One region of the Bacillus sp. M5A3_1b genome, then DNA from elsewhere that is predicted to be linked to it. Evidence: riboswitches for the same ligand, from Rfam matches in the RefSeq annotation. Region 1 holds a riboswitch; each other region holds the start of a gene.
The links. Region 1 has a riboswitch for S-adenosylmethionine ahead of ACLBWW_RS07865 (Na+/H+ antiporter NhaC family protein). Riboswitches for the same ligand answer to the same signal wherever they lie in the genome.

Region 1 (7,705 bases):
TTCTTTCTCATCTAACACATTATGAAAATCTGCTAAAATTGCATCGCGTACACGTCCGAATAAAGATTGTTTCATTATAATCTTCCTCTCTTCTACTTTATAAATTTGATTTGATTTTTTATTAGTTTTTCATTAACTTGTTCCACTCATCTTCAAAGTTGCTATATGGTTTAGAACTTTCTGGTGCAGAATCAACAACTACATTTTTTTCTTTTTTCCACTCACGGTATCCGTAGTATAAAACTACTAATGCTGCGATACCAATTAATGCTGGGGAATGAGAAAGGGCGATGGACAAGCCGATCAAACCAACAATACCCCAAGCTAACTTTCCAAAAAATGATTGTGCTCGCACAAATGATTTATAGCTCCAGTACACAACTCCTGCTCCAATTGCGAATCCTATAATACCAGCAAGACTGCCAAGAGCAATTAAAGCTAAAATACCAGCCGCGATAAACGCTAGAAATTGTTTCATCTTGTGCTTGCCTCCCTTCGATTTGATACTCTTATCTTAACTATTTTTTCACTTTTCCATAACGAGCTTAAGAACCGTTTTCGACTCAGACTTAAGACTGAGTTGCATTCAGCCTTTTGTAAAAATATGCGGTAGGATAGGATGATTCACTCTTTTATCGCACATAAAAAGCCGTACAGAGAACATTCTCTGTACGGCTTTCATTACTATTCATAAACTTCATTTTAAATTATGCTGTTTTGTGATACTCTTTCTTTCCCGCTACTTTAGAAAACCTCGGGAAACCAATTAATATAGAAATAATTCCACATACTCCAACTAAAATCGGATAAAACGCATATGGTAACAATTCAATCGGAGATAACGCCGCAAATCCTGCTGCCGTTAACATTTGCGCACCATACGGAATTAACCCTTGCACACAACATGAGAAAAGATCTAATACACTCGCTGATTTACGAGGATCAATTTCATATTGATCTGCAATGTTTTTCGCAAGTGGACCTGTAAAAATAATAGAAATCGTATTATTCGCTGTACACATATTCGTCATACTCACTAAGCCAGCGATACCGAACTCTGCTCCTTTTTTCGAACGAATGTTACGAGTTAAAATATTCATTAAATATTGAATACCACCATTATATTGAATCAGTTCGACCATACCACCAATTAAAATAGCAAGTAATACTAACTCCATCATACCGCCCATTCCAGTCGTTACACTTTTAAAGAAACTCTCTAGCGTGTAACTCCCATCTAAAAGACCGATAACGCCGGATAGTACAGTTCCACCAGTTAACACAATAAGTACATTCCAACCAAGCAATGCTGTAATAAGTACTCCTGCATACGGTAAAATCTTTATCCAGTCAAAGCTATGCGCTTTAATCTGCGTGTCACTTCCTAAAGTAACGATTACTAATAGTACAATTGTAATAATAGCTGCTGGTAATACAATTAAAAAGTTCGTTTTAAACTTATCTTTCATTTCTGTTCCTTGTGAACGTACAGCTGCGATTGTTGTATCTGAAATAAATGATAAATTATCCCCAAACATCGCCCCACCAACAACAGTAGCCATCGTAAGTGCAATAGAGATATCAGTTTGCCCACTAATACCTACAGCAATTGGTGCTAATGCAGCAATTGTTCCCATTGAAGTTCCCATCGCTAATGAAATAAATGCCCCTATAACAAAAATTCCAGCTACGATAAATCCTTGCGGTAAAATGGATAACGCTAAATTAACTGTAGAATCAACGCCGCCCATCCCTTTTGCTGTTTCAGAAAATGCTCCTGCAAGTACAAAAATCAGAACCATAATCATAATATCCGGGTTCCCTGCACCTTTAGCAAATCGTTCTACTTTTACATTAAAACTTTCTTTACGATTCATCGCTAAAGCGACTCCTACAGCAATTGAAATTGCTACAAGTATCGGCAATTTATAGAAATCACCTGTAATAATTCCAGAACCAATAAATAGCGCCAAAAATATCCCAAGTGGTAATAAAGCCAAACCATTTCCTCTCGTTTCTTTCAAAGTACCATCTCTCCCTAGTTTCAACCTTTTCTAATGAATAACAAAAGACCTCTTCCAATGAGAAGAGGTCTTATACATCTATAAGGAACGCTCTTCTCATCTTTCAAGCACATGCTTGCTGGATTTGGCACAGCACTCTGAAATCGAGTCCGCTGCCGAGGCATCGTAGGGCCAGTCCCTCCGCCTCTCTTTATAAGAAGGTTTCATATTTATTTTTTAATAATAATTTCTTCCCTAACTTTACTCGCTTACAAAACAAAAGTCAATTATTTTTTGTATAGATTTTTTTGGTAATTATACAAAAATTTGAATACAACAATCATTTTAACTTTTTGATTTCTTCTTCCAATATTGAAATCCAATAAAATTCACTATTTTTTATTGCATCTATTATCCATTTCGTAGTGTACCAAGCTAACTCGTACTCTTCTTTTGTAACATCGCCACTTTTATAGGCGTCCTCTAGCTCATCTTCATCTAGTACATACATCTTACCGTTCGGTAATAACACTACATCTAAATATAAATCATCAAAATACGGTAAACCACGGTCATCAATTTTATATTCTTTCGCCACATCGATATAATATTGCACTAATTTTTTCTGATCATCTAACATAGCTGTAATCGCAAAGTTTTTCCCGTCTATAAAATATTGAATCCACGTATATTGATTCCCTGCGATACAAAGTTTTTTACCATCATATTCTTTACAACTAGGCTCTCTTACCTTTTTTATGTCTAATATTCCTAGCATTCCTTCTTCTACTTGCTTAACCGTATAATCCTTCTCTATTAGTCGCTTCCACGAAGAACCGTCACCATATTTACGTTTCATTACGTCCGCTTCCCTTCTATATAGAAAAGCCCCCACATATTATGTGAGAGCTTGTTCAAATTATAATTAAGCTGCTTGCTTATTAGAAATTTCTTTCAAATAAGCCTGTCCTTTTTCAGCGTCATACTGACCTTCCCACTTAGACATAACTACAGCTGCTAAAGAGTTACCTACAACGTTAACTGCTGTACGAGCCATATCTAAAATACGGTCAATACCAGCGATGAATGCTAAACCTTCAGGTGGAATACCTACTGTACCAAGTGTCGCTAATAATACAACGAATGATACGCCTGGTACACCTGCGATACCTTTTGATGTAACCATTAATACAAGTAATAATGTAATTTGTTGTGTAATAGATAAATCAATACCGTACATTTGTGCTAGGAAAATAGCCGCAATTGCTTGATATAAAGTTGATCCATCTAAGTTAAATGAATAACCTGTCGGAATAACGAAAGACGTAATTGCTTTCGGACAACCGAATTTCTCCATTTTCTCCATGATTTTCGGTAAAACTGTTTCTGAACTCGCTGTAGAATATGCTAAGATCAGCTCGTCTTTTAAAATCTTAAAGAATTGGAAAATGTTAATTCCAAATATTTTCGCTGTAAGTCCTAAGACAACTACGACGAAGAAGATCATTGCTCCATATACGACAATTAGTAATTTCCCTAATGGAATTAATGAAGCTAGACCGAATGTAGAAACTGTAACACCAATTAGTGCAAACACACCAAATGGTGCAAATTTCATAACTTGGTTTGTTACATAAAACATCGCATCAGCTACACCTTGGAAAAATTGAAGAACCGGTCTTCCTCTTTCACCAATTGCTGCTACACCTAAACCAAATAGTACAGAGAAGAAGATAATCGCAAGCATATCTCCGTCAGCTAATGACTTCATAATGTTCGTTGGAACAATATTTACAAATGTATCTGCAAATGAATGACTTTGCACTTGCTCTGTCGTATGTGTATATTTCGAAATATCTGTCTTCGTTAACTGATCCATATTTACGCCTTTTCCTGGTTGGAAAATATTCGCAATTAATAGACCGACAATAATTGCAATTGTTGTAATGATTTCAAAATAAAGAATTGTTTTTCCGCCTAGTCGGCCCAGTTTTTTTACATCACCAACACCAGCAACCCCAACAACAATACTTGCTACAACAATTGGTACAACGATCATTTTAATTAATCGGATGAAAATATCACCAATTGGTTGTAAATATTTCACAACCGCTGGATTATCAAAGAAAATCGCTCCAACTGCAATACCAAGCGCAAGTCCTATTAATATTTGCCATGCAAGTCCTATTCTTTTCATATTTGTTGTAACCCCCTCTTCGATGTGTCACTCTATCTCTCATTCTATCTCTATAAAACTTGAAATTAAGAGTATTACATATTATTCGACAATTCACTACATTTTGTCCCTGTTAAAAATCATAAATCAAAATTTTAAATCTGACAACAAAATAAGTTTGCCCGAACGCAAATAATTTTCTTGACAAAAACAAAACCCATGTCAGAAAACCTCACATGAGAACGATTCCTTATCAGTGTTTTATTGGATTCCTATCTAATATTTCACTATATAAAACAAATACATTATTCCCTTTATTTTACATAAAAACCCAAAAAATACATCCTTCTTACACGAACAAAAAGTGCATCTACCATGACAATTACCGTTGAAAAATGATAAATTCCGACAAAACTTAGCAACTTTATAAAATTTTCTTTACATTATGGTTACAACGATAGACACTCTTCTTCTTATGATATATAACATTCATAGGGAAAGGAGCCAGACAACCATGAAAAAGAAATTTGCAGCGTTTAGTGTTTTAGCAGCAGGAACACTTTTTGTTTCTCCGTTACTTTCACCCGTATACGCTGAAACGAATCAAGATAAATTATCTAATATTCAATCTGAATTAGAAGGAAAACAAAATGACTTACAAAATAAATCAGTTGAGAAAGAACAAATAGAAAAAGAAATTCAAGAATTACAAAAGAAAATTGATGACTTAACTACTTCTATTAATAAAAACGAAGCTGAATTAAACGATACAAAAAAAGAAATTAGTAAAACACAACAAATAATTACTGAAAAAAAGAAACATATAGAGCAATTACAAACAAACATAGATACGCGTCAGGAAGTTATTAAACAACGTTTACAATCTATGCAAGAAAAACCTCGTACAAACATCATTACAGAGGTATTAACAAATTCTACAAACATTGCTGATCTTGTTGATAATATGTACTCTGTAAGTTTAATTTTAAACAATGATACAGATATTGTTAAAAAGCAAACAACTGACCAAAATGCTGTGACGAAAGAAAAAGAGACTGTTGAGAAAAAAGAGCAACAATTGAAAGAATCCGAGCAAAAATTAGAACAAAAACAGCAAGAATTACAAAATAACCAACAACAGCAGCAAACCTTTATTAGCGATCTACATACGAAAGTAGCAAAAGTAGATTCAGAGATTGAAGGATTAGAAGAATCTAAAGGCATTTTAGAAAATCAGCGTCAAGCTGTTCAAAAAGCAATTGAAGAAGAAAAACGTGCCGAAGAGGCTCGTAAAGCTGAAGAAGCTCGCAAGGCGGAAGAAGCTCGTAAACAAGCTACTACATCTGCTCAAACAGCTCAAGCAGCTCCAACACCACACGATACAAATATTGGTGGGTTTATTAAGCCAGCAGCTGGATCAAAAACTTCTGGGTTTGGCGTGCGCTCTATAGATAACCATAAAGGAATCGATATCGCAGCCTCAGGAACCGTTCCAATTATTGCCGCTGCTGATGGCGTTGTTATTCGCTCAGAATTATCATCTAGTTACGGAAATGTTGTGTACTTATCTCACCGTATAAACGGAAAAACATACACAACAGTATATGCTCATATGAGTAGCCGTTCTGTATCAAATGGACAAACTGTAAAACAAGGTACTCAACTCGGATTTATGGGGAACACTGGCCAATCATACGGACAACATTTACACTTCGAGCTTCACCTTGGAGAATGGAATGTCGGCAAAACAAATGCAGTTGATCCATCTCCTTATATCGGATTATAGAAAAAACTCGGTGCATACCGAGTTTTTTATTTATACTTCACATAATATAGGCTTTCCACATAGACTATAACTAAATGCCTATAGTTTACGGGGTGATCAACTATGAATACACAATTACTACAAGAAATAGAAGAAGCTAGAGAGACTTATATCGGTCGGCTATTTACGTTTGGCGGTTCAGCGTTATTTTTAATCGGATCATTCATCGCAGTCGTCACAGCCTACAAAGCATACAATCGCTTATTAAATACACCTCCAACACAATAAAAAGACGGAGATTTCTCCGTCTTTTTTTATGCAAACATTTTAAATACGCCTATCGCATTTAAAAATACAATAATTACCGTTACTGGAATAACATAACGAAGCAAGAAGAACCAAATATTAAATAATGTTTTCCCTTTCGTTTCCGTAACTTCTAATTCTTTCATTAACATTTCTTTACTCATTTTATTTGGTACGAATAGCGAAATGGCTAGTACTCCGAGCGGCAGTAATACATTACTTACCGAAAAATCGACGAAATCAAAAAATGTCTTACCAAATATTTTCACATCACTCATAATTCCAAACGATAATGCTGACGGGATTCCAACTGCAAAAATAAGAATACCAATTAATAATGATGCTGACGGACGCTTTTTCTCATTATCTTTCGCAACAGATGCTACTACAATTTCAAGCATGGAAATCGCAGATGTTAAAGTTGCAAAGAAAAATAAAACTAAAAACATAATGAAGAAAAATTGTCCAAATGGTATTTTCGCAAATACTGCTGGAAGGACGATAAACAGTAGTCCTGGTCCTTCAGTCGGCTTAACGCCTAATGCGAAAATCGCCGGGAAAATTGCTAATCCTGCAAGTACTGTAATAAAAACAGTTAAACTTACAATAGATGTTGCTGATTTAGCTAAATGTTCTTCTTTCTTCAAGTACGAACTATACGTGACCATTACTGAGGCACCTACTGTTAGTGAGAAGAACGATTGTCCCATCGCGTATAAAATCGTATCTGCTGTCAGCTTTGAAAAATCTGGTTTTAAGAAGAACTCTACCCCAGCAAAAGCACCATCTAGTGTTAACGCACGAATAATGATTGCAATAAACAAAATAAATAATAGCGGCATCATATACTTACTTGCCTTTTCTATTCCCTTCTCTACACCTTTACTTACTACAAAAATAGTACAAAGCATAAAGATAAATTGCGCTCCAATCGCACTTACTGGATTTGAAATCGTTTCACCAAATAATTTTCCATAATCAACAACACCATTCCAGAAGCTACCTGTAACACTATAGTATAAGTACAGTAAAATCCATCCACCTACAACACTATAAAAAGAGAGTACACTAAAACAAGTAACAACTCCCATGCGACCAATCCAAGGATATAACTTGCTATTTGGCACCAATACTTTATACGCTGTAACTGCCTCTTTTTGAGTACTACGTCCAATAACAAATTCAGCTAAAAGAAGCGGCATACCTATAAATACAGTTAATAGTAAAAATACAAGGAAGAATGCGCCTCCCCCACCATTACCTGCAACATACGGAAATTTCCATATGGCACCAAGACCTACTGCGGCTCCGGCTGCTGCGAGTACAAAGCCTATTTTCGACGTCCATTGCTGTGTTTCTTTCATCATAAATTCTCCTTTTCTGAATATTTAAACTTTTGTTAATTATACACTTTCATTTCATACTCGCACACCTCCTTTAGAAAATAAAAAAGTC
Region 2 (7,705 bases), on a different contig from region 1:
CAACTACTTTTAAATTCCAATGCTTTATCTTGATTACATAAAGGATTGGAAAGAGTATAAGGATCCAAAAAATAATAATATAGATTGTATTAATCATTCTCTGCTCCTAACAAAATGATTGTGTTTTTAATCTTGATAAATTCTTAGGTTAGAGGTATGTTTCATTGTTACTGGTTAAAAACAAGGGCCGGAATTCCGGCTCTTTTTCTATCCTAAAGTCCCACTTTATCTCTCCGTTTCAAAAAACTCAATCCATTCTCCATCAGGACCAGCGAAGAATATGTAACGTGTTCCATCTGGTAATGTTTCAATTTCTTCTCCAAGTAAAAAGGTTACTTTTTGTTTCTTTAGTCTTTCGATTTCATCCTCTAATGAATCCACTTTAAAGCAAATGTGATGTACTTTTCCTTCTGCCGGAAGAGAAGAGTTATAACCTTCAATGAGTTCGAGTATCGTTTCCTTCGATTCTTCTACACCTAAAAAAGCGAGTTTTAAGTCTGGATTCGGGTGCCCCATACGTTTAATGAGCTGTAAGCCAACTACTTCTTCATAAAATGAAATAGATGTTTCTAAGTTTGCAACCATAAGTCCAACGTGTTCGATTCTTCTAACTGGCATGTAGATTCCTTCTTTCTGAAAATTATATACAATATATTATTGAAAATTAAGAAAATAAGCAAGATAAAAACCTTACAAATTTTAGCGTGTTATATGGTATAGTGAGAAAGTATGTTTGGGGAGAAGGAAGGAGATTATACGATGAATACACCTACTCAAACTCCTTCATTATCGGCAACGATGAAAGAGTGGCATTATGCATTAGCGTATGAAATTAAACATTGGAAAACGATAGGTGGTAGTAAAATTTCTATCATGAACGGTCGTTTTTTATATACAGATTATGAAAGTACAGTATACGTATTTCAGCTCATATCGGAAGTAAGCTTACCGGAAGGTTCACCAATTCGAATTGAGTTTGATGGTGAGGAAGCGACAGGAGAAGTATTATCTGTACATGGATTAGAAATAGAACTGAAATTAAATGATTATATACAAGGTGAAATACGAGAAGCTGTTTTATACAGTGAACCGTGGCAATTGTTAGAGCAACTACAAGAGCGATTGAAAGAGGCACATAAAGATAAGCTAAAACGTAATCGTATAAAGCGTCTTGTTGATGGGACGAGCAGTCCGAAACATATTGAGAAGATGAAAAATCCGAAAAATGAATTGGCGTATCGTTCGTTTTACAATCCGACAACGTACGTGTGGGGACCACCTGGAACAGGGAAGTCTTACAATTTATCACGTATTATTTCGGCGCATTATCAAAAAGGAAAATCGGTACTTGTATTAGCTCATAGTAATGCGGCAGTGGACGTATTAATGAGTGAAGTAACGAAGCAAATTGAGAAGAAAAAGAAATGGACGCCTGGCGAAATTGTTCGCTACGGTTATAGTCAACATGAACATATACGAAATCATGAAACGTTACTTGCGTCTAAGTTAGTTGAAACGACGAACGGATCATGGGGAGAAGAAAGACTCTACTTAGAGGAAACACGACAAGATCTTCGTGAAAAGATTTTATCATATAAAGCGACTTCTGCTGATAAGAAGCGTATACAAGAGATTGAAAGTGATCTTCGAAAGCAAAAAGCGAAAATTAAAGAAGTAGAAAAAGAATACATTGAAAATGCAAAAGTAATTGGCGCAACTTTATCGAAATGTGCCATTGATTCACTTATTTATGAGCGTACATTTGATTTAGTTGTCGTAGATGAAGTGAGTATGGCATATGTTCCGCAAATTGCATTAGCTGCGTCACTTGGAAAACGTATCGTCGTTTGTGGGGACTTTTTACAGTTACCTCCAATTGCGATGGCGAACCATGAACTCGTTCGAAAATGGCTCGGGGAAGATATGTTTTACCATGCCGGGATTGTTGATTCTGTCAATAAATCAGAAGCACATCCGAACCTATTTATGTTGCAGGAACAAAGGCGTATGCATGCGGATATATCGAAGTTTACAAACTCATTTATTTATAAAAATAGAGTATACGACCATCCGTCTGTTTCAGAGCGTAAGGAACTTGCGCGATTGCAACCGTTCGCAAATGAGGCAAGTGTTTTATTTGATACGAGCTTAATGGGAGCTTTTTCGTTAAAGGACGCTGCTTCTGGTTCTCGATTTAACATTATGTCTGGTTTAGTAGCGATGCAAATGATGTTAATCGGACTGTTAGATGGTGTACAATCGATCGGTGTTGTTACACCTTACAGGGCACAATCCCGCTTTTTATCAACGTGTATTAGAGAAATGTTGCAGAGAACGAAATATCAAAACATACCAGTTTTAGCGGCAACAGTTCATAAATTCCAAGGTTCGGAAAGAGATATGATGATATTTGATACGGTTGATAGTTATCCGCAAGAACGACCTGGCGTGTTATTCTTTGACCATAAAAATCATCGCCTCGTCAACGTTGCAGTGACAAGGGCGAGAGGGAAGTTCATTCAATTATCAGATTGTCATTATATGCGTAAAAACCTTTCGAGAAAACAAGCGTTATCACAATTAACAGCTCATATAGAACGTCACGGAGATGTGTATGATCGTACAACATCAAGACAATTATGGGAACGAAAAATTTCGAAACGTTTACGCTGGTTTATGGAAATGAATCTTGAAGAGCCAAAAGGATTATTGAAAGATATTTTAGCGGCAAAACGAAAAATTATTATTTCACTTCCGAGTACAAAGCAAGTGGATAAACGAGTATGGCAAGTATTAATGCGTACGAATGCGCAAGTAACGGTGTATAGTGATGGACCAGTTCCATTAAAAAATGTAAAGTTACAAAGACAAAATAAAGCATTCCCGTTTATCGTAATCGATGATGAAATCTTCTGGGCAGGCGCACCGCTCACATCTCAAATGATGTTTGAAGGTAGTACCGAATTTCCATACGTATGTGCAAGACTGCAAGCACCAGAAACAATTGGTGTATTAAAAGGGTTTTTAGATATTCGGTAAATTCGGATAGGAATTCCTTGACTTTTAATCGGAATGAACATAGAATGAATATAATTTAATATAATCTTATGAAAATTCTTATCATGAGAGGTTGAGGGACTGGCCCTATGACACCTCGGCAGCGGATTCTTTTATGAATACTGTGCCAATTCCAGCAAGGTAACTTGAAAGATAAGAAAGAAGCTCATTTTGACTGTATATGCAGAAGCCTCTTTCTATCTTTTAGAAAGAGGCTTTTTTACGTGAAAATATAAGGGGGAAGAAAAATGGGAGCGACTGGAGTAACGTCACAAAGAAAAACAATTGAAGAGAGTATTGAAAGAAATAAGGAAAAGTACATAGAAACAAGTCACGATATTCATGCGAATCCGGAGATTGGTAACCAAGAGTTTTACGCATCAAGAACGTTAAGTTTATTGCTAGGGAGTGCAGGATTTCAATTACAACACAATATAGCTGGACATGAAACAGGTTTTATCGCGCGAAAAAGTTCAGGAAAACAAGGACCAGTTATCGCATTTTTAGCTGAGTATGACGCTTTACCAGGACTAGGTCATGCGTGTGGTCACAATTTAATTGGCACAATTAGCGTTGCGGCTGCAATCGCATTATCAGAAACGCTTGAAGAAATTGGCGGAGAAGTTGTCGTGTTTGGAACGCCAGCTGAAGAAGGCGGACCAAATGGTAGTGCGAAAGCGAGTTATGTAAAAGCGGGTTTATTTAAAGATATTGATGCGGCACTTATGATTCATCCGAGCGGAAAAACAGCGCCAACGAGCCCTTCATTAGCAGTCGATCCACTTGATTTTCATTTTTACGGAAAAACAGCTCATGCCGCAGCTTCACCGGAAGAAGGAATTAACGCATTAGATGCGATTATTCAGCTGTATAACAGCATTAACGCACTTCGCCAACAACTTCCGTCAGATGTGAAAATTCATGGCGTTATTACAGAAGGCGGAAAAGCACCTAACATTATTCCTGACTACGCTGCAGCAAGGTTCTTCATCCGCGCAGCGACGAGAAAAAGATGTGCGGAAGTAACAAAAAAAGTAAAAAATATCGCCCAAGGAGCAGCGTTAGCAACAGGTACGAAAGTGAAAATTCATCAATTCCAAAATGAAATCGATGAACTACTCGTAACAAAAACATTTAATGACGTCGTAGCCGAAGAACTAGAATTACAAGGTGAAGACGTAAATCGGAAAGAAAGATTTGGCATTGGCTCAACAGACGCAGGAAACGTAAGCCAAGTCGTACCGACCATTCATCCGTACATTAAAATCGGTCCAGACGATTTAATTGCGCATACGAATGAATTTAGAGAAGCAGCACGTTCAGAATTAGGAGATAAAGCATTAATTACATCCGCAAAAGCACTAGCACATACAGCGTATCGATTAATTACGGAAGAAGGGCTGTTAGAGAAGGTGAAGGAAGAGTTTAGAGAGGCGCAGAGGAATCAGGGGTAGATGGTTAAAGGGAGTGGGGGGATCCACTCCTTTTCTTTTTTGCGTAACACTGATGCTAAGATTTTTTTGCAGTAAAATCAATATTAGTAGAATTTTTTAATCAAACTTTTTTCTAAATGAACATAAATACTTGCAATGTTTAAACTAGTACTATATAGTTCTAGTTATGACAAAGGTAAAATTAATGAATCAAAAACGTGTGATTGAAGTAGCTGCAACATTATTTTTAGAAAAAGGATTTGCTTATACAAGTATGGATGAATTAGTACGTGTAAGCAAAGTTTCAAAGTCTAATGTGTATTATCACTTTTCTAATAAGGAAGTATTATTAGAAGGGGTCGTTGATTATTGGATTGAAATGTATCAATCTGCAATTGATGACGTAATTTCTCAGAGCCAATTTTTAGTTGAAGATCGTATCCAACTGTTTTTAAAGCAATTATCACAAGGAGTTCAGTCGAGAGAGTATAGGGGGAGCTGTCCATTTATTACTCTTTATATTCAAAGTCCTACACAGGCCACGCAAATAAAAGAAAAAATAGGTCTTTTTTTTACAGGATTACAAAAGAAAGTTTCTCTATTACTTAAACAAGGGGTAGAGAATGGAGAATTCAGAAATACGATTCATATTGATGAGGTTGCATCACTTTTTATTACAAATCTTGAAGGAGCGTTATTTATTTCAGAAACATTGAAAGATGCAACTGTAATCACGAAAACAGCAGATCATTTTTTAAAATTGCTTCGATAAAAGAAGCATTTTTTTTACATCAGATTAGTACTGAATAGTACTAAAAAGGAGATCTTATATGAGAACAGTATTTTTAATTGGTGGAACAGGCTTTATTGGAAAGCAATTAGTGAAAGAATTAGCCAAAGAGGATGTTAAAATTCTTCTTTTAGTAAGGTCGAAAAGTAAAGCAATACGCCTTTTTCAAGAAAGAGGCATCTTAAAAAAGGCAGTTATGCACTTTATTGAAGGTGATTTGACGAAAATAGATTTAGGTCTAAGTGCTGAAGATAAGGAGAGGGTATTGAAAACGGATGTGATTATTCACGCAGGAGGCCCCATGGATATTCAAGCGACAAGTAAAGAGGCAGCTTCCGTATTTTTAAATGGCGCAAAACATATTAGTGAATTAGCTAAAAGCATTCATCAATTGAAGGGCTTGCAACAATTTATTCATGTTGTAGGTTATATGAGTCCCTTTGATGATAAAAATAGCAAGATTGCAATTGATGTGTTTCAAGAAGGAAACAATTATTTGAAAATAAAAAATCCATATGAGAGAACAAAATTTTTAGCAGATCTCTATATCCGTCAGCAGGCATCAGCAGTAGGTTATCCGCTTTCTGTAATTAATCCGCCAACTGTAGTCGGTAGTAGTAAAACAGGGAGTACAGAGCAGATAGCAGGATTAGGTTTGCTGGTGATGAGTATGCGAAGAGGGCTCATGCCAGTGATTCCTGGAGGTAAGGGATATAGGTTACCACTTATTTCAAACGATGAGCTTGCGAAGTTTATTGTGCAGGTTTTCAGATTGGAGCAACCGACTATTCAAACATATACACTTGTTGAAGAAAAACAGCACGATCAGAACATTGCTGAATTATTAAGTATTATGTCGGAAAGTATGAATATGAGGGCACCAAAAATCTCTGTCCCAATGCCACTTATGAAAGCAATTATGAATAGTGGAGTAAGTAAAATAACAAAAATTCCTTCTGATGGACTGAATTTTATTACAAAACGAAAATTTTCAAATGTTTCAGCGAAAAAAATTATGGGAGGAGATTGGTTTAAGGAGACGAGTGTAATGAAATTTTTCCCTGCCGTAGTAGCTGATTTGGATTATCGAATGATGCATCAAAATGGCCAGCATAATCATTTATTTAAACGAACATTATGTGATAACATTACCCTTTACCAATTACAAGGAGAGGGTAAACCGTTTATTTTATTACATGGTTTATTGAGTGATGGAGAGGATTTATTTCCTTTAGCACAAGAGCTTCATGAAAAAACTGGTCAACCTGTATGGATCTTGGATCTTCCAGGTTTGGGACGTTCTCCTTTTAAACGAGAGAAAAATCTTCTAGATATCTATTTGAATGTAGTGAAAAAGTTATTAGAGAAAGCTACTAATGGTGCACATCTAATTGGTCATTCATTCGGTGCGTTTATTCTTCTGGAAGCATTGGTACAAGAGTACATAGATAAGAAGTATTCAATCACTTTACTTCAGCCGCCTATTGCTAAAAAAAATCCTAAATCGCTAAATGTTCCCCAATTTATGAACAAATGGACATTAAAATTGGCAACTACTAATTTGATAGGGCGTTATTTATTAAGTAATGGTTTGTTTGAAAGTATGGAGAGCATCCCTGAACATTATATCGAAAAAATAAGTAACAGTTTTACTTCTCCTAGAATATTAAATACTACAGTTCAGCTTAACAGTTTACTACTGAAAAACGATCAAGGTGATTTCAATGAAGTAACAAAGTATAATCTTCACATTATTTGGGGGGATTATGACAGAGGTTATTCTGCTCCATCGCATCTTGGTAAGGTTGATTTTGTTCCATATGGCCATCATTTTCCTCTTAGCCATCCGAGTGAAACGGCAACATTAGTAATAAAAAATAGTAATACTATCGGATGAGAGTGTGAGATAAATAAAAAGTTTGTAGTAAGATCGTTGTGTCTTTGAAATAAAATCGTACTGTGTGGGAGCCCGCCCCATCACCATCAAGCTAAGGTTTTGAAGTACCCCCTAAATGAAAATTTTCTTTCTCTATAGTTATTTATTTTGAGAAGTCAGCTCATTTTTTAATTTTAGGGGGTATTTTGTTTTATTAGGTTGATAGCGATGGGACTGTACCCCGTTAATAACAATTAGTAAAATTTAATTAAAAAATTGTGAATTTTTTATAGTTTTTTCTGTATTGTTTTACATGTTTCGTGATTTGAGATAGTTTCTGCAACATATAAGGTTCTTTAATTATTTTATCGTTTTTAGACAGAAGACTTTTATTTTAAAGATCTGAAGGTATAAAAGATAAATTTTGTTAGGCGTAAGTATGAGTAAATTGGTATAATGTAGTAATATAAGTAGAAGGTGGAAAATCCGGTATTAGTAAATCGGGCATCCAAATAAGTATTAATAACATTTCCCTCTCTGAACATAAAA
Region 3 (7,705 bases), on a different contig from region 1:
CAAGAGACCAACACGGACATACCCTTCGCCATGTTCACCAAATCCAACACCAGGAGCAACTGCAACGTGTGCTTTTTCTAGTAAAATATTAGAAAATTGCTCAGATGTATATCCTTTCGGAACAGGAAGCCATGCAAAGAATGAGCCTGTTGGAATGTCTACATTCCAACCAATTGAGTGACAAGCTGAAACAAGAGCGTTTCTTCGAGATTCGTAACTATTTACAAGGTCTATTACGCAAGACTGTGAACTTAATAGTGCTTCGCGGGCAGCATCTTGAACTGCACCAAAAATACTAACATACATATGATCTTGTAATAAGTTAATTGTCTCAATCACACTTTCATTCCCCACAGCAAAAGCGATGCGCCATCCAGCCATATTGAAAGTTTTCGATAGAGTGTAAATTTCAATACCTGTATTTTTAGCACCGTCTGCTTGCAAGAAACTAACAGGTTTTTGACCATCGAATCCAATAGCACCGTAAGCAAAATCATGAACGACTAATATATTATGTTCATTAGCAAAATGAATGGTTTCATCAAAGAAACCTTTTGATGCAGTAGCACCGGTAGGATTATTTGGATAGTTTAAAAACATTAACTTTGCACGCTCAGCGGTAGTGGCATCAATTTTTGTATAATCTGGTAAAAAATTATTTTCTGCAATAAGCGGCATTGTTTCAAATTGTGCTTTTGCTAAAGCAACTCCTGATAAATAATCTGGATAGCCTGGATCTGGAACGAGAATAGTATCACCAGGGTTTGTAAAACAAAGTGGTAATTCTACTAATCCAGCTTTTCCACCAAACAAAATAGCAACTTCTGTTTTTGGATTTACTACTACATCATATTCGCGTTGATAGAATGTTGCCACGGCTTCTTTTAAACTTTCGTGTCCGCGAAATGGCGGATATTTATGATGAATGGTCTTTTCAGCAGCATCTTGTAAAGCTTTTACGATATGCTGCGGTGTTGGTTGATCTGGATTACCTTGACCTAGATTAATAACATCGTGACCAGCTGCAACGACTTTGTTAACTTTTGCAACAAGTGAAGCAAAAAATTGTGTAGGCAATGATGTTACTATCTCAGAAGGTTGAAATAATTTCATACTTTCCACCTCTTTTGAAAGTTGTTACAATTCTAGTGACAAATGATATAATCTTTCCAGTATTTTGTAAAGAAAAAATTAAGAATGGGGCTGACAAAATGAAAGTCGCATGTATTCAAATGGATATTGTCTTTGGAGATGTAGAAAAGAATATTGAGAATGCTAAAAATAAAATAAGCGAAGCGATGAAGGAAAGACCAGATGTGATTGTCTTACCAGAACTATGGACAACGGGATATGATTTAACGAGGCTTATTGAAATTGCAGATAGGGATGGATTGCAAACGAAAGAAAAGCTGAAAGAATGGTCGAAGCAATATGGTGTACATATTGTCGGTGGGTCTATAGCGAAGCAAACAGAACAAGGTGTTACAAATACAATGTATGTGGTAAACAAGGAAGGAGAACTGGTCAATGAATATAGTAAAGTGCATTTATTTCAGCTTATGGATGAACATAAATATTTAATCGCTGGAAATAGTACAGGTGAATTTAAGTTAGATGATGTAGAGTGCGCCGGCACAATTTGTTATGATATTCGTTTTCCAGAGTGGATGCGCGTTCATACTGCGAAAGGTGCAAAAGTTTTATTTGTTGTAGCAGAATGGCCATTGGTTCGTTTAGCGCATTGGCGTTTGTTATTGCAAGCAAGAGCAGTTGAAAATCAGTGTTATGTTGTTGCATGTAATAGGGCAGGAAAGGATCCGAATAATGAGTTTGCCGGTCATTCTTTAATTGTCGATCCTTGGGGCGAAGTTGTTGTAGAAGCGAATGAAGAAGAATCAATTTTATTTGGAGAGCTTCATTTTGAGAAAATTAAAGAAGTACGCAAAGGAATTCCAGTTTTTGCAGATCGTCGTCCAGAATTATACAAATAAAATGTTGACAAGTGATTTTTATTCTTGGTATAGTCTTCAACATAAAGTTAAAAATTCAAAAAATTATACAACTCTTATCAAGAGCAGGTGGAGGGATTTGGCCCGATGAAGCCCAGCAACCGACCGTAATACCATTGTGAAATGGGGCGTTTATTTACGCCAAAAGGCACGGTGCTAATTCCAGCAGAAAGTAAACCTTTCTGGCAGATAAGAGGGGAGAAGATAAACTTCAAACCTCTTTCTTTGTGGAAAGAGGTTTTTCTACGTCAGAAAAACCTCTGAATTAAAAAAGGGGGAGAAGACGATGGGATATTATTCATTAACTGAAACGACAGCTATACAATATGCGAAAGAACACGGTTATTTTGAAAGGAAAGCAAATGTAGTTTGTCATGAAATTGGAGATGGAAATTTAAATTACGTGTTCAAATTAGATGATGGAGAGAAGTCTATTATAATAAAACAAGCACTGCCATATGCGAAAGTAGTTGGTGAGAGCTGGCCACTGTCTATAAAAAGAGCGACGATTGAAAGTAAAGCATTACAAATTTTTGCGAAGTATGTGCCGGAATATGTGCCGGTAGTGTACAGTCATGATGAAGAGTTAGCAGTAACAGTCATAGAAGATCTATCAAGGCTAACAATTGCAAGAAAAGGATTAATAGATGGAGAGGAGTACCCGCTTTTATCCCAACATATTGGTCGCTTTCTAGCACATGTGTTGTTTTATACTTCAGATTTCGGTTTACAATCAGAAGAGAAAAGGGTACTAGAAGGTGCATTTGTAAACCCAGATCTTAGTAAAATCACGGAAGATTTAGTGTTTACAGATCCGTTTAGTCATTATGATACGAATGATTATGAACCAGAGTTACAACTAGCGGTGGATGAACTGTGGAGTGACAAAAATTTAAAATTAAAAGTAGCACAGTATAAATATAAGTTCTTAACAAGAAAAGAAGCGCTTATTCATGGTGATTTACATACTGGTAGTATTTTTTCATCACCTGCTGAAACGAAAGTAATTGATCCAGAATTTGCAACATATGGTCCATTTGGATTTGATCTTGGCCAATTTATTGCAAATTTATTATTAAATGCACTATCCCGTGAAGAGGAAAAAAGAAGTGTGCTATTTTTCCATATTGAGAAAACATGGAGTTATTTTGTAGAAGCTTTTACGAAGTTATGGATTGGAGAAGGTGTAGAAGCATATACGAAAGAGAAACAATGGTTGCCAATTATTTTGCAAAATATTTTTACAGATGCCATTGGATTTGCCGGATGTGAGCTTATCCGTAGAACAATTGGCTTAGCGCATGTAGCTGATTTAGATGGAATAGCAAATAAAGAAACGAGAATTCAAGCTAAGAAACAAGCGTTATCCTTAGGTAAAGAACTAATAAAATATGAATCTAAGAGTGCTGATATTCAACTGTTCCGAACATTATTTCAACAGACAGTTTCTGGAGGGATAAAAGCATGAGTACAATTGTTACTGTTCCGAGATCTGTCAGTTGGAAAGGTGATGCCATTGCAGTATTAAATCAAACAAAGTTGCCGCATAGTACAGAATACAAAACATTAACGACGATTGAAGAGGTATGGAAAAGTATTGTCATGCTAGAAGTACGAGGAGCACCTGCAATTGGAATTGTAGCTGCATTTAGCTTGGCACTTGCATCAAAAAAATATAATACTGTACATATGGAAGAATTTCAAAAGAAGTTTAATAGAGATTGTAATTATTTAGGAACGTCACGCCCAACAGCAGTCAATTTATTTTGGGCAATCGATCGCATGAGAGAATCAATTCGAGAAATTACTACAATAAAAGAAACACAAAAAAAATTAGAAGAAGAAGCGCTTCTCATTCAGCAAGAAGATGAAGCAGTATGCCGGAGTATTGGAGAACATGCATTAACATGTTTTAAAGATGGTGATCACATTTTAACAATTTGTAACGCTGGAAGCATTGCAACTGCTAGATATGGTACTGCATTAGCACCGTTTTATATTGGGAAAGAAAAAGGTGTACGTTTACATGCGTATGCGTGTGAAACGAGACCGGTTTTACAAGGCGGGCGTTTAACGACCTGGGAATTAAAACAGGCAAATATTGATGTAACACTTATTACCGATAATACGGCAGCTCATGCTATTCAAACGAAAGAAATAAACGCGATTATTGTAGGAGCGGACCGAATTGTCGCAAATGGAGATACAGCAAATAAAATCGGAACAATGAATTTAGCTATATTAGCAAATTATTTCGATATTCCATTTTACGTTGCAGCTCCGTTATCTACGTTTGATATTACGAAACAAACAGGTACAGAAATTGTTATTGAAGAAAGAGATGAAACCGAAGTTACGAAAATTTTTGGAAAACAAGTGGCGCCAATTGGAACTGATGTTTATAATCCTGCATTTGACGTAACACCGAATGAATTAATTACAGGTATTATTACTGAAAAAGGCATCATACACGGAGATTATAAACGGGAAATTGCATCGTTATTTGAAAGACAAGCTAATACATAATAGCTTGTTTTTTTATCCCGCATTAACGGGCGGTAAGACCCCCACCTCAAAATTCAGCGGAAGCAAAGAAGTTAGGTGGGGGTCAACTGCCCGTAAAAGCCCGATTGGTTCAACTAATAATCAGTGGGGGATGAAGAAAACCCCCACTGATTAAAGTTTCACTTTATGCCTAAATGTTTTCTTTTCCCTTATTTATATAATGGAAGGAGGCGGAAAAGATGGAAGAGTGGATCAGGATAGTAGGTAATGTAGGGTTTCCGATTGTTGTAACATTATATTTACTCCATCGTATTGAAAGTAAATTAGATGGGGTAATTGTTGCAATCGAGAAACTCCCTAAACAATTACTAAAGTAGGAAGGTCCTCGCGATACAAAGTAAAATAAAGTTTGCTCTTCTTGAGCAAACTTTATTTTTTACCCCGTATTAATGGGCAGTAAAAGCCGTCACTTTATTGAGCAGTATAACCACCATCGATAACAACGGCTTGCCCAGTTATACCCTTTGCCTTTTCACTCGCTAAAAACATAGCATAATCCACAATTTCTTGTACTTGCAATAAGCGTTTTTGTGGTACAAGTGGATAAATAACATCTTCTAAAACATTTTCAAGTGGTACATTTCGTGTAGTAGCTAAATCTTGTAGTTGATTACGTACAAGTGGGGTATCGACATAACCAGGACAAAGCGCATTAACGGTAATTCCGTGAGTAGCGCCTTCTAAAGCGGCAACTTTTGTTAATCCGATTACGCCATGCTTCGCGCTATTGTAGGCGGATTTTCCTGCAAATCCAACGAGGCCATTAATGGAGGCTACATTAATAATTCGGCCATACTTTTGTTTTTTCATGATTGGGAAGGCATGCTTAATTGCGATAAAAGGAGCGATTTGCATAATTTTAATAAGTAGTTCAAACTTTTCAGTTGGAAAATCTTCAATTGGTGAAACGTGTTGCATTCCTGCGTTGTTAATTAATATATGTAATGAACCGAAATGAGTAACGGTTTGAGAAATTGCAGCGGTAATTTCTTCTTCAGATGTAACATCACATTTTAAACCGATAGCTTGATAGCCTTCTTTTTGTAAATGTTCAGCAGCTTCTTTTGCACGTTCTTCAAGACGATCAGTAATGACAACTTTTGCACCTTCTTTTGCAAAAGCGTTTCCCATTTCATAACCAATACCACTTGCAGCGCCTGTTAAAAAAACAACTCGATTTGTAACCATGATGAAAAACATCCCTTCCTAATAAAGTTCTCATATTGCTCTATTTAGAGAGGGGATAATAAAAATCCTGCAAAGATTTGGAAAAATATTGTTAGCTATCTTGTTTTGCAAAATAGTCTCTGCTATACTATTTTGTAAAGCAAGATACTTACGCTTATCTATCTTGTAAAACAAGATAGTGGGAGGATTTGAGTTATGTCGACAAGTCAAATGCTGAAAGGGATTTTAGAAGGATGCTTACTTGCTATTATTTCTGAAGGTGAAATATACGGTTATGAAATGAGTGAAAAACTAGCAAAGTATGGCTTTACTATGGCGAGTGAGGGAAGTATTTATCCGTTATTAATACGAATGCAAAAGGAAGGATTAATAACAAGTGTAATGAAGGAATCTCCATCTGGCCCAAAGCGAAAATATTATACATTAACAGAAAAAGGCGAGGAAGCACTTAATGAATTTATGGATCGCTGGGAAGCGATGCAAAGTAGTGTAGAGCGTCTACTTGAGGGGAAGGGGAGAAAAAAATAATGTTATCAAGTGAAGCACGAAAGTTTTTATTAGAAATGAGATTATTTTTAGCAGCAAAGGGTGTGAAAGAAAGCGATATTGAAAATTTTATAGAAGATGCAGAACTTCATTTAATCGAGGGTGAGAGTGATGGGAAAAGTGTAGAAGATATTTTCGGAAGTTCACCGAAAGAATATGCAAATGAACTTGTAAAAGTGATGGAAAAGGATAGACAGGAAACGTGGAAGCAAATTGGTTTTACAGTAATGAATATCGTATCGTTTTGGATTATTGCTTCTATCCTAATAGTGAATAACGGATTATTACAGATGTCGCTTATTCAGTGCGTTGGGTATAGTTTGTCATTGATTTTAGTTGTTATAGGTCCTAATTTTTTACTTCGCAAAATGACCTTCGTAACAAGCTTTACAAAAACGTGGTTTTCTATGTGGTTTTTAGTTATGGTAGCGCCAATGTTTTTAATGGGGGCTGTTACGATATTAGATGTAATCTATCCTACCAAAACGTTTACATTCACCCAAACGCAAAGTTATATATTAGCCGGAGCTATTTTTATGATCACAGTAGCGATAAATATATATTTTGAAGGATGGTTTAAAAACTTATATTTAATTATTCCACTTTCGATTATGTTACTGTTTAAAACATTTACATCAGAAGATCTCGTGCCAATGTTATTTCAAATTATATGTTTATACGGAAGTTTGTTTATTTTAATTTTCCTTGAAATTATGATGAAGACGAATAGAAGAGAAGTGGTTAAATAAGGGAGGGGTTATCATGCAAATTTCTAAAGAAGGAGAAAAGTTTTTAATCGATACGAAAGTATATTTAATAACAAAAGGAATGAAAGAAGAAGATGTGGATGCTTTTCTAGAAGATGCAGAACTTCATTTAATAGAAGGTGAGAAAGAGGGAAAGACGGTAACGGATATATTTGGTGATTCACCAAAAGAGTATGCGGAAGAATTGGCGAAAGAGATGGAGAAGGATAAAGGTGGGAGTATAAAGAGTATTTTAGGGATGATAATTGGGATAGGCGGATATTGGTTACTTACAAATATCTTATTTCAAAGTCCAAATCATGAATTTACATTAACAAATGTACAATTGATTGGATACCCAATTGTTTTAATGATTACGATTGTAGGAATTATATTTGCTTTTAAAATGTCATCATTTAAGAGCAAAATAAAAGAATTTAGCATTCTTTATGTAGCATCTTTGTTACCAATTTTATTACTAGTATTATTAATGTTTCTGAATAAATGGTACGGGACACCTGTATTACAATTAACGACTATACAAAGTTATATACTAGCTGGAGTTATCCTGTTAGTACTGTTAATTGGGGAAGCGTACATACTTGGCTGGATTGGGATATTAGCTGTTATTGTCCCGCTATTCATTATGTT
Region 4 (7,705 bases), on a different contig from region 1:
AGATTGCCGGCGAGGATCTAGTAGGTGTATTACTCGTTTATGAAAATAGTGAGACATATATGTATAACGTGATGAATAGCAGTCAAGTTTTTCATAAATATAAAACGAATGCGACTTACTTCCAAGTAGGATGCGGAATTTATGCTGGCTTGTGTAGTTTACTGTTCGATAACTTTAAACAAGGTGCCTATTATGTAGAGGAATTATTATTAAATACAGAGAGTAAGTACGGGGAATATTTGAATTTATATATGAAGGATTTTGTAGTGGGCGGAAATGACTTTACGGATGGATTGCTACATGATCGGGTAAGATGGATATAAGTTGTGACGAAAAGGAAGGGGAAATCTCCTTCCTTTTCGTATGATAAGGTTACATCTTACCCTGAAAGCAATTTCATACTTATAATTTAAGGAGATAATATGTAGGGCTTTTGTATTGAGTATGAGGAGTATTTATATGAACAAATTTAAAAGCTTGATATATGAGGAAAGAGAAGCTTTTAAAGTATTTAAAAAAATTAACGGATTTGTTAGAGAAAATCGGTAAAGCTTTTTACAAAACAAAGGAGAATGGTACGGGACTGGGGTTAATGATTACATATAAAATCATTGAGGAACATCAAGGAAGTATCGCGATTCAAAGTAGCATGGGAATAGGAACGAAAGAGGAAATTTTTTTACCGACAGCATAATGTGCTAGAGAAAAATATTTTTCAGAAAAGTGTTCTTGTTGTGTAAATATAAACATTTTATAAAATGTTTCAAGAAGGGTTTTTTTTATAAAATACTTCGTTTATAATGGAGGAAAATATCGACATGAGATTTGTTATTCATGTAACGGTTCGGTAGTGTTAGAGAAAGAAGGGGTGCACGCGCATCCTTTTTTCTATGCAGATATTATGAAAGAGGTGGTATGATGGAATTAACATTAAATTCGACTGTATGTTTACACACGATTCAATTTCGAAAAGAGCAAAAGAATTATATTGTAAAAGATACAATTACAGGAGAAAAATATGAAATGCCGCCACTTTGGATTGATGCATTGGCAATGATGCGTGACGGTTTTTTATTGGGGGAAATTGAGGAGAAATTAAAAGAAGAGTATCCAGATGAAGAAATAAATATGTTAGCATTTACGAGGCAACTGTTAGAGCTAGAGCTTGTCGGAATGGTAGATGGGGAAGAAATAGCTTGTACAAAGAAGAAAGAGAAAGATTATTTAGCTTGGTTACGTCCTCGTGTCGAGCAATTCTTTCTTAGTTTAAATAAAAAAAATAGAAGCAAAGGTCAGTGATGATCTTTGCTTTTTTGTATAGTTTGTTTAAAAAATTACAGCGAATGCCCTTGCGAAAGCACCGTCGCTATCTTTAATTTTTAAAGGTGCCGCTGAGAAAAAGAAACGTTTCGTGTTAATTGCATCTAAGTTGGTTAAGTTTTCGATTAAATAAATATTATTCCCAAGTAGTATGTGATGAATTGGCGATGTTTCTGTCGTTACCTCATCAGGAGAGATGAAATCTAAACCGACAGATTTTACTTTTAATTGAACTAGTTCTTCAGCTAATTCTTCAGAAAGATAAAAAGCTTCTTTCTCATATGCTTCTGTATTCCATTTCGTAGAGAGATTGGAATGGAAAATGACAATATCACCTTCTTTTATGTCAGCGTTGTGTAATACTTCTTTAGGTATTTTTCGTTCTTGTACATGAGTTACATCAATAAGAACAGCTTCGCCTACAAATTGATCTAGGGGTAATTGATCAATAGTCGTTGCGCCTGAAATGAAATGAGCAGGAGCATCACAATGCGTGCCAACATGAACGACAGAATGAAAGTCTGTAACTTGATAGCCTGTCTCTTCAACGCTTGTAATGGCTCCTAAATTGATTTTTGGTGTTCCAGGGAATTGGGACATATTGTTTTCAAATGTTTGTGATAGGTCAATTACTTTCATTTTAAATACCTCCAATATATGTTTTGAAATAAAAAAACTCACCTTTCATAATCAAGAAAGATGAGTTTTGTACACAATAGTTACGTTTTATCTTTCAAAATGCAATGCATTTTGCAGGAATTAGCACCTATTCAGTTTGTATAAACTGAGGTTGCTGGGCGTCAAAGGGCCGGTCCCTCTGCCTCTCTTGATAAAGACATATTAAGTTTTCATTTCTGAATATTCACTACTTTTTAAATTGTAATTCATTTCCTTTTTTCGTGCAATACAAAATAGGTATTCACCCAAATAAAGTTGCTCGCATATTGTAGCTTATGTAAATAGAATGCTGCGAAGGAGTGAGTGCAGTGACAGGGAATGTATTGAATTATTACGCTGGTGGAAATACAGCTAGAGGATTTCATAATTTATACGATGAGAATTTAAAAGGGCTAAACAGGTTATTTATTTTAAAGGGTGGTCCTGGGACCGGGAAATCTTCTTTAATCAAAGCAATAGGTCGCGAGTGGGTTGAAAAAGGATATGATATTGAATTTTTACACTGCTCTTCTGATAATAAATCGGTTGATGGTGTAATTATCCCGAAGTTAAAAGTAGGAATTGTTGATGGAACATCACCGCATGTTATTGAGCCGAAAATGCCAGGAGTTGTGGAAGAGTATATTAATTTAGGGGTTGCTTGGGACTCAGATAAATTAAGAAAGCAGAAGGTGGAAATTGAACGATTTGTTTCAGAAGCAAGCAAGGCTTTTCAAACTGCTTACGCTTGTTTTAACGAGGCACTAGTTATACATGACGAGTGGGAGAAAATATATATTAATAATATTGATTTTAATAAAGCAAATGAACTAACCGATCAGCTGATTCAGAAGTTATTTACAGATAAAGGCGGGAAACAATCGCTTGTGAAACATCGGTTTTTAGGGGCAGCTACACCGAAAGGAGCAGTTGATTTTGTTCCTAATTTAACAGAGGGATTACCACATCGTTATTTTATAAAAGGACGCCCAGGATCTGGGAAATCAACAATGCTTAAAAAATTAGCTAAGGCAGCAGAAGAAAAAGGATTTGAAGTTGAAGTATATCATTGTGGATTTGATCCAAATAGTCTTGATATGGTTATCGTAAGAGAATTAGGGTTTGCAATTTTTGATAGCACCGCACCACATGAATATTTTCCGAGCCGCGAAGGTGATGAAATTATAGATATGTATGCCTTGATTGTGACACCAGGGACAGATGAGAAGTATGCGACAGAAATTCGTGACGTGTCGATTCAATATAAAGCAAAAATGAATGAGGCGATGTCTTTCTTAGCGAAAGCGAAATCAGTTCGTGATAAATTAGAACGAATATATATTGCTGCTATGGATTTTTCAAAAGTAGATGCATATAAAGAGGAGATTCAAAAAGAGTTTGAACGAATTGCGGTTAGTGTAAAAGAAAAGAACAAGTAAAAAATAAAGGATTTTGGTAGGCTGTCGGGAATTTTCTGACAGCTATTTTAGTATGTAGTAAAATTAGGGGTATATTTGTCGAATTTCCAAGGAAATAATCAAAAAATGGAGAGGGTATGAAATGAGAGAGAAAATTAGAGTGGAGTTAGCAAGAATTGAACAAGAGAATGATGTGAAAATTTTATTTGCAGTGGAATCAGGGAGTCGTGCTTGGGGATTTCCATCGAAAGATAGTGATTATGATGTTAGATTTGTTTATATGCATCCGGTAGAGTGGTATTTATCAATTCATGATAAACGAGATGTAATTGAGTATCCGATTAGTGATGATTTAGATATAAGCGGATGGGATATAAAAAAGGCGTTACAGTTATTCGCAAAGTCAAACCCAGCTTTACTCGAATGGATTCGATCACCGATTTTCTATTCGAAAAACTCTCATTTTCCAGAACAGCTTCAGCAAATGAGTGATAAGCACTTTGATCCAAAAGCAACGATATATCATTACTTACATATGGCTTCAAAAAATTATCGTGAATTTTTGCAAGGTGAGAACGTAAAATTGAAAAAATACTTTTATGTATTGCGTCCTATTTTAGCTTGTAAGTGGCTAGAGGAGAAAACAACTTTACCACCTGTAGAATTCGATCGATTGATTACAGAATTATCGTTAGAACGTAGCGTATTAGATGAAATTGAACAGTTGTTAATAAAGAAAAAGGCAGGTACTGAATTAGATGTTGGATTAAAAATTGAGGTGTTGAATCAATTTTTAGAAGAACAAATTCATTACTATCAGCAATATGTAAAAGGAATTGAAAAGGGATCAGGAATTGATATTGAGAGTTTAAATACATTGTTTCGAGATATGTTGTTTGAAGTATATGAAAAAGAGCACAAGTGAGTTTGTGCTCTTTTTTTATTTTGTAGGAATAAAGAAAACAGATATAGCTGCAAGAAGACCCGCGAATGAGAATAAGTAAAAATTCCATGCTAAGTCATATTGCATTGTCATAATAATACCGACAAGAATAGGACCAGCAATCGCACCAACTCGGCCAAGTCCAAGTCCCCAGCCTAAGGAGGTAGCTCGGATATGGGATGGGAAGTATTGTGTTACATATGCATTTAATATTTGAGTAATACCGACTGATCCAATTCCAGCAAGGCCGATTAAAAGATAAATGATTGTAACAGATGGTTTAATTGTTAATAGTCCAATACATATAGCTGCCATAAGATAGGAGATGCTAATAACAAATTTAGCCCCTATACGATCCGCGATTGCTCCAGCAAATAATGCACCGATAGCGGCAGTAACATTTAGCATAAGTAAAAATGATAGACTAGATCCAAGAGGGTATCCTGCTTGGCGCATCATCTGCGGTAACCAAGTGTTTAAACCGTATATTAAAAACATTCCCATTATATAAGTAATCCAAAAAAGCAGCGTCGCTTTTATGTACTCTTTTGAGAATAACGTAAGAAATCCATTTTTCTTTCGTATATTAGGTGGGGCTTGATGAGTTTCCTCTTTTGCATTGAATTCAATTTGAAAACGATTAAGGATTTGTTCCACTTCTTCTTGTCGATTACGTGATAACAAAAATTGAATGGATTCAGGTAAATAACGAATGATGAAAGGAATGAGGAGTAGTGGAATCATTCCGATGCCAAACATAATTCTCCATCCGAAATCTTCTAACATAAACATAGACAAAATAGCACCTAACACGATACCTAAAGGATAGCCAGTAAACATAAGAGCATAAATAAAAGATTGTCGCTTTTTTGGTGAATATTCAACAGTAAGTGCTGAAGCTGTTGGAATAACACCGCCTAATCCGATTCCTCCGATAAATCGAGATAAACCAAATAGTTCAGGGGAAGGAGCAAGTGCAGCAAGGCCCATTGTGATGGAGAAAAGTGCTAAACAGCATATAAGCGTCCATTTTCGTCCAATTAGATCTGTAATGGTTCCAACTAGAATAGCACCAATAAACATCCCAAATAAAGCATAGCTAGCAATTGTACCAGCGTGTGCTGGTGAAAGTGCCCAGCTTTTGTCTTCTAGGAGCTTTGGCAGAACGGCACCGTAAATACCTAAATCATATCCATCAGCTAGAATGGCTAGCCAACAAATAAAAACAACAAGTTTTGTAATAGAGCTTGAAAAGATAGTTTTTGTAGATTCTAGATGAGGTGGAGCTGAAGTTTGCATAGTATTCCCTCCTTTTATTTATAGATAAATATATTATTTTATTTGATGTTAATATTTCCCTTATTATGTCGGAGTTTATCTGAAAAGGTTTTATAACAAATAAAGAAGTTCAACAGGATTCCTGTTGAACTTCTTTATTTGTTTACTCATGATCAACTCGTTTTAACGGTTGATCTGCTGGACCTTCCATAACATCTCCCTCAATTGAAAAGCGGGAACCATGGCAAGGGCAGTCCCAAGTACAATCACCATTATTCCATTCAACTTCGCAGCCGAGATGTGTACAAGTTGTATCGACAATATGTAATTTCCCATCTTTGTCCTTATAAGCACCTGCTCGTTTCCCATTAACATGTACGACAGATCCTTCACCAACTTCGAGATCTTCTGGCTTACGTAATGTGGTTTCAATCTTTCCTTCAATTAAATGTTTCGCAACATCAATGTTCTGGGAGAGGAATGTTTTTATATCTGGATTTGCATGGAAGCGTGATGGTGCATACAGTTCCTTATAGGGATTGTGGACTTTTAGAATGGAGTCCTTCAGTAAATGAGCGGCAGCAGTTCCAGTTGTCATTCCCCATTTACGATATCCAGTTGCAACAAATATATTTGGATTTCTTTCGTTAATATGTCCGATATAAGGAAGCTTATCTAGCGTGATTAAATCTTGTGCTGACCATCTATAGGGAACTTCATCTACTCCAAACGTTGCTTCCGCAAAAGAATACAGTGCTTCATAATGAAGCATTGTGTTTATTCCTTGTCCTGTTTTATGACTTTCTCCGCCAATTAAAATTAATTTTTCCCCATTGTTTGTTGTATAGCGCAAGGAACGTTTTGGGTCATCAATACTTAAATACATGCCACCTGGATAATCTGTTTTTGCTTTAATGGCAAGAGCATAAGAGCGTTCTGCGTACATTCGCGTAAAGAAAAAGCTATTCGCATCATAGAAAGGAAAATGTGAACAAGAGACAACATATTCACAAGTGATGCGATGTCCGCTCTTTGTAATGATTTGTGGATAATCACCCTTTTCCACATCAATAGCTGTTGTTTGTTCATAAACTTTTCCACCCATCTCCACAAATTTTTCTAAAAGTGTTTTCAAATAAAGGAGGGGATGGAATTGTCCTTGTTTTTTCATGACAAGTGCAGATTGTACTGGAATCTGAATCGATAGAGATTGAACATAGTCACAAGGTATATTTAATTTTTGATAGGCTTCATATTCTTTTGATAAATTTCTTAATCCATTATCAGTAGTTGTATATAAAAATGAATCTTCATTTGAGAAATTACAGTCGATTTTATATGTTTTCACTGTCTCATTTATGAATTGTAGAGCATGATTATTTGATTCATAGTAAAGTCTCGCTTTTTCCAAACCAAAATGATTTATTAATTCATCATAAATAAGATCGTGTTGTGCTGTTACCTTTGCTGTTGTATGCCCAGTCGTTCCATTTAAAATAAGACCAGAATCAATTAAAACAACATCGATGCCTTCTTTCGCAAGTAAATAGGCAGTAGTAATACCTGTAATACCGGCACCGATAACGGCAACTTTTGTCTTTACATTTTCAGATAAAGGGGGAAAAGCAGGGATTTGAGTAGATTCAATCCAATAAGATAATGGGAATTGTGGAAATGTATCGCTTGTCATTATAGAACCCTCCCGATTTTAGAACAATTTTCCTTTTAATATTTCCATAAGATATGAAATTCATGTGTGCTGTTTTAGAGAGAGCCTATTTTTATTAAAAGAAAGATAAAATTATTTTAATATAATTTTGGTGTTGTCGGTATGAAGAGATAGGAGTTGTGCAAAGCTAGATTCAGGTGAGTTTATTTGTTGTGTACACAGAGAGTTCTTGAATAAGATAGAGTCTATAGTATGTCAGCATATATATATGCATAATGGATAAAACCCTATAAAATCTATGTTTTTTCTTTAGTGGAATAAAGTATGATTATAAAAATATAACCAACTTTTATTACTAGGTCATAAAAGTTGTTGACAATATGGAAATTCTATTGATATGATTCATCATGTGGAAAGGTT

Region 2: linked by a shared signal. The riboswitch ahead of ACLBWW_RS18640 (M20 family metallopeptidase) and the one ahead of ACLBWW_RS07865 (Na+/H+ antiporter NhaC family protein) in region 1 are both predicted to bind S-adenosylmethionine.
Region 3: linked by a shared signal. The riboswitch ahead of mtnK (S-methyl-5-thioribose kinase) and the one ahead of ACLBWW_RS07865 (Na+/H+ antiporter NhaC family protein) in region 1 are both predicted to bind S-adenosylmethionine.
Region 4: linked by a shared signal. The riboswitch ahead of ACLBWW_RS25050 (cyclase family protein) and the one ahead of ACLBWW_RS07865 (Na+/H+ antiporter NhaC family protein) in region 1 are both predicted to bind S-adenosylmethionine.

The regions. Positions count from the first base shown of each region.
Region 1 covers NZ_JBKEZY010000002.1:325,516-333,220, forward strand. Annotated here, with positions in the region: gene ACLBWW_RS07855 (PspA/IM30 family protein) at 1-75, opposite strand, end outside; gene ACLBWW_RS07860 (lmo0954 family membrane protein) at 122-478, opposite strand; gene ACLBWW_RS07865 (Na+/H+ antiporter NhaC family protein) at 708-2,024, opposite strand; SAM riboswitch class I at 2,118-2,223, opposite strand; gene ACLBWW_RS07870 (DUF402 domain-containing protein) at 2,344-2,862, opposite strand; gene gltP (glutamate/aspartate:proton symporter GltP) at 2,929-4,200, opposite strand; gene ACLBWW_RS07880 (murein hydrolase activator EnvC family protein) at 4,694-5,965, shown strand; gene ACLBWW_RS07885 (hypothetical protein) at 6,068-6,232, shown strand; gene ACLBWW_RS07890 (sodium-dependent transporter) at 6,259-7,614, opposite strand.
Region 2 covers NZ_JBKEZY010000006.1:241,961-249,665, forward strand. Annotated here, with positions in the region: gene ACLBWW_RS18630 (VOC family protein) at 226-618, opposite strand; gene ACLBWW_RS18635 (AAA domain-containing protein) at 730-3,039, shown strand; SAM riboswitch class I at 3,115-3,217, shown strand; gene ACLBWW_RS18640 (M20 family metallopeptidase) at 3,306-4,511, shown strand; gene ACLBWW_RS18645 (TetR/AcrR family transcriptional regulator) at 4,696-5,262, shown strand; gene ACLBWW_RS18650 (alpha/beta fold hydrolase) at 5,321-7,177, shown strand.
Region 3 covers NZ_JBKEZY010000001.1:345,311-353,015, reverse strand. Annotated here, with positions in the region: gene ACLBWW_RS01755 (pyridoxal phosphate-dependent aminotransferase) at 1-1,113, opposite strand, end outside; gene ACLBWW_RS01750 (carbon-nitrogen family hydrolase) at 1,128-1,991, shown strand; SAM riboswitch class I at 2,063-2,205, shown strand; gene mtnK (S-methyl-5-thioribose kinase) at 2,296-3,477, shown strand; gene mtnA (S-methyl-5-thioribose-1-phosphate isomerase) at 3,474-4,535, shown strand; gene ACLBWW_RS01735 (YvrJ family protein) at 4,754-4,891, shown strand; gene ACLBWW_RS01730 (3-hydroxybutyrate dehydrogenase) at 4,986-5,762, opposite strand; gene ACLBWW_RS01725 (PadR family transcriptional regulator) at 5,958-6,290, shown strand; gene ACLBWW_RS01720 (DUF1129 domain-containing protein) at 6,290-7,057, shown strand; gene ACLBWW_RS01715 (DUF1129 domain-containing protein) at 7,071-7,705, shown strand, end outside.
Region 4 covers NZ_JBKEZY010000012.1:75,375-83,079, forward strand. Annotated here, with positions in the region: gene ACLBWW_RS25035 (S-adenosylmethionine decarboxylase related protein) at 1-323, shown strand, start outside; partial or broken gene ACLBWW_RS25040 (ATP-binding protein) at 533-694, shown strand; gene ACLBWW_RS25045 (hypothetical protein) at 919-1,299, shown strand; gene ACLBWW_RS25050 (cyclase family protein) at 1,327-1,959, opposite strand; SAM riboswitch class I at 2,044-2,156, opposite strand; gene ACLBWW_RS25055 (PRK06851 family protein) at 2,307-3,416, shown strand; gene ACLBWW_RS25060 (nucleotidyltransferase domain-containing protein) at 3,538-4,320, shown strand; gene ACLBWW_RS25065 (MFS transporter) at 4,336-5,637, opposite strand; gene ACLBWW_RS25070 (FAD-dependent oxidoreductase) at 5,780-7,306, opposite strand.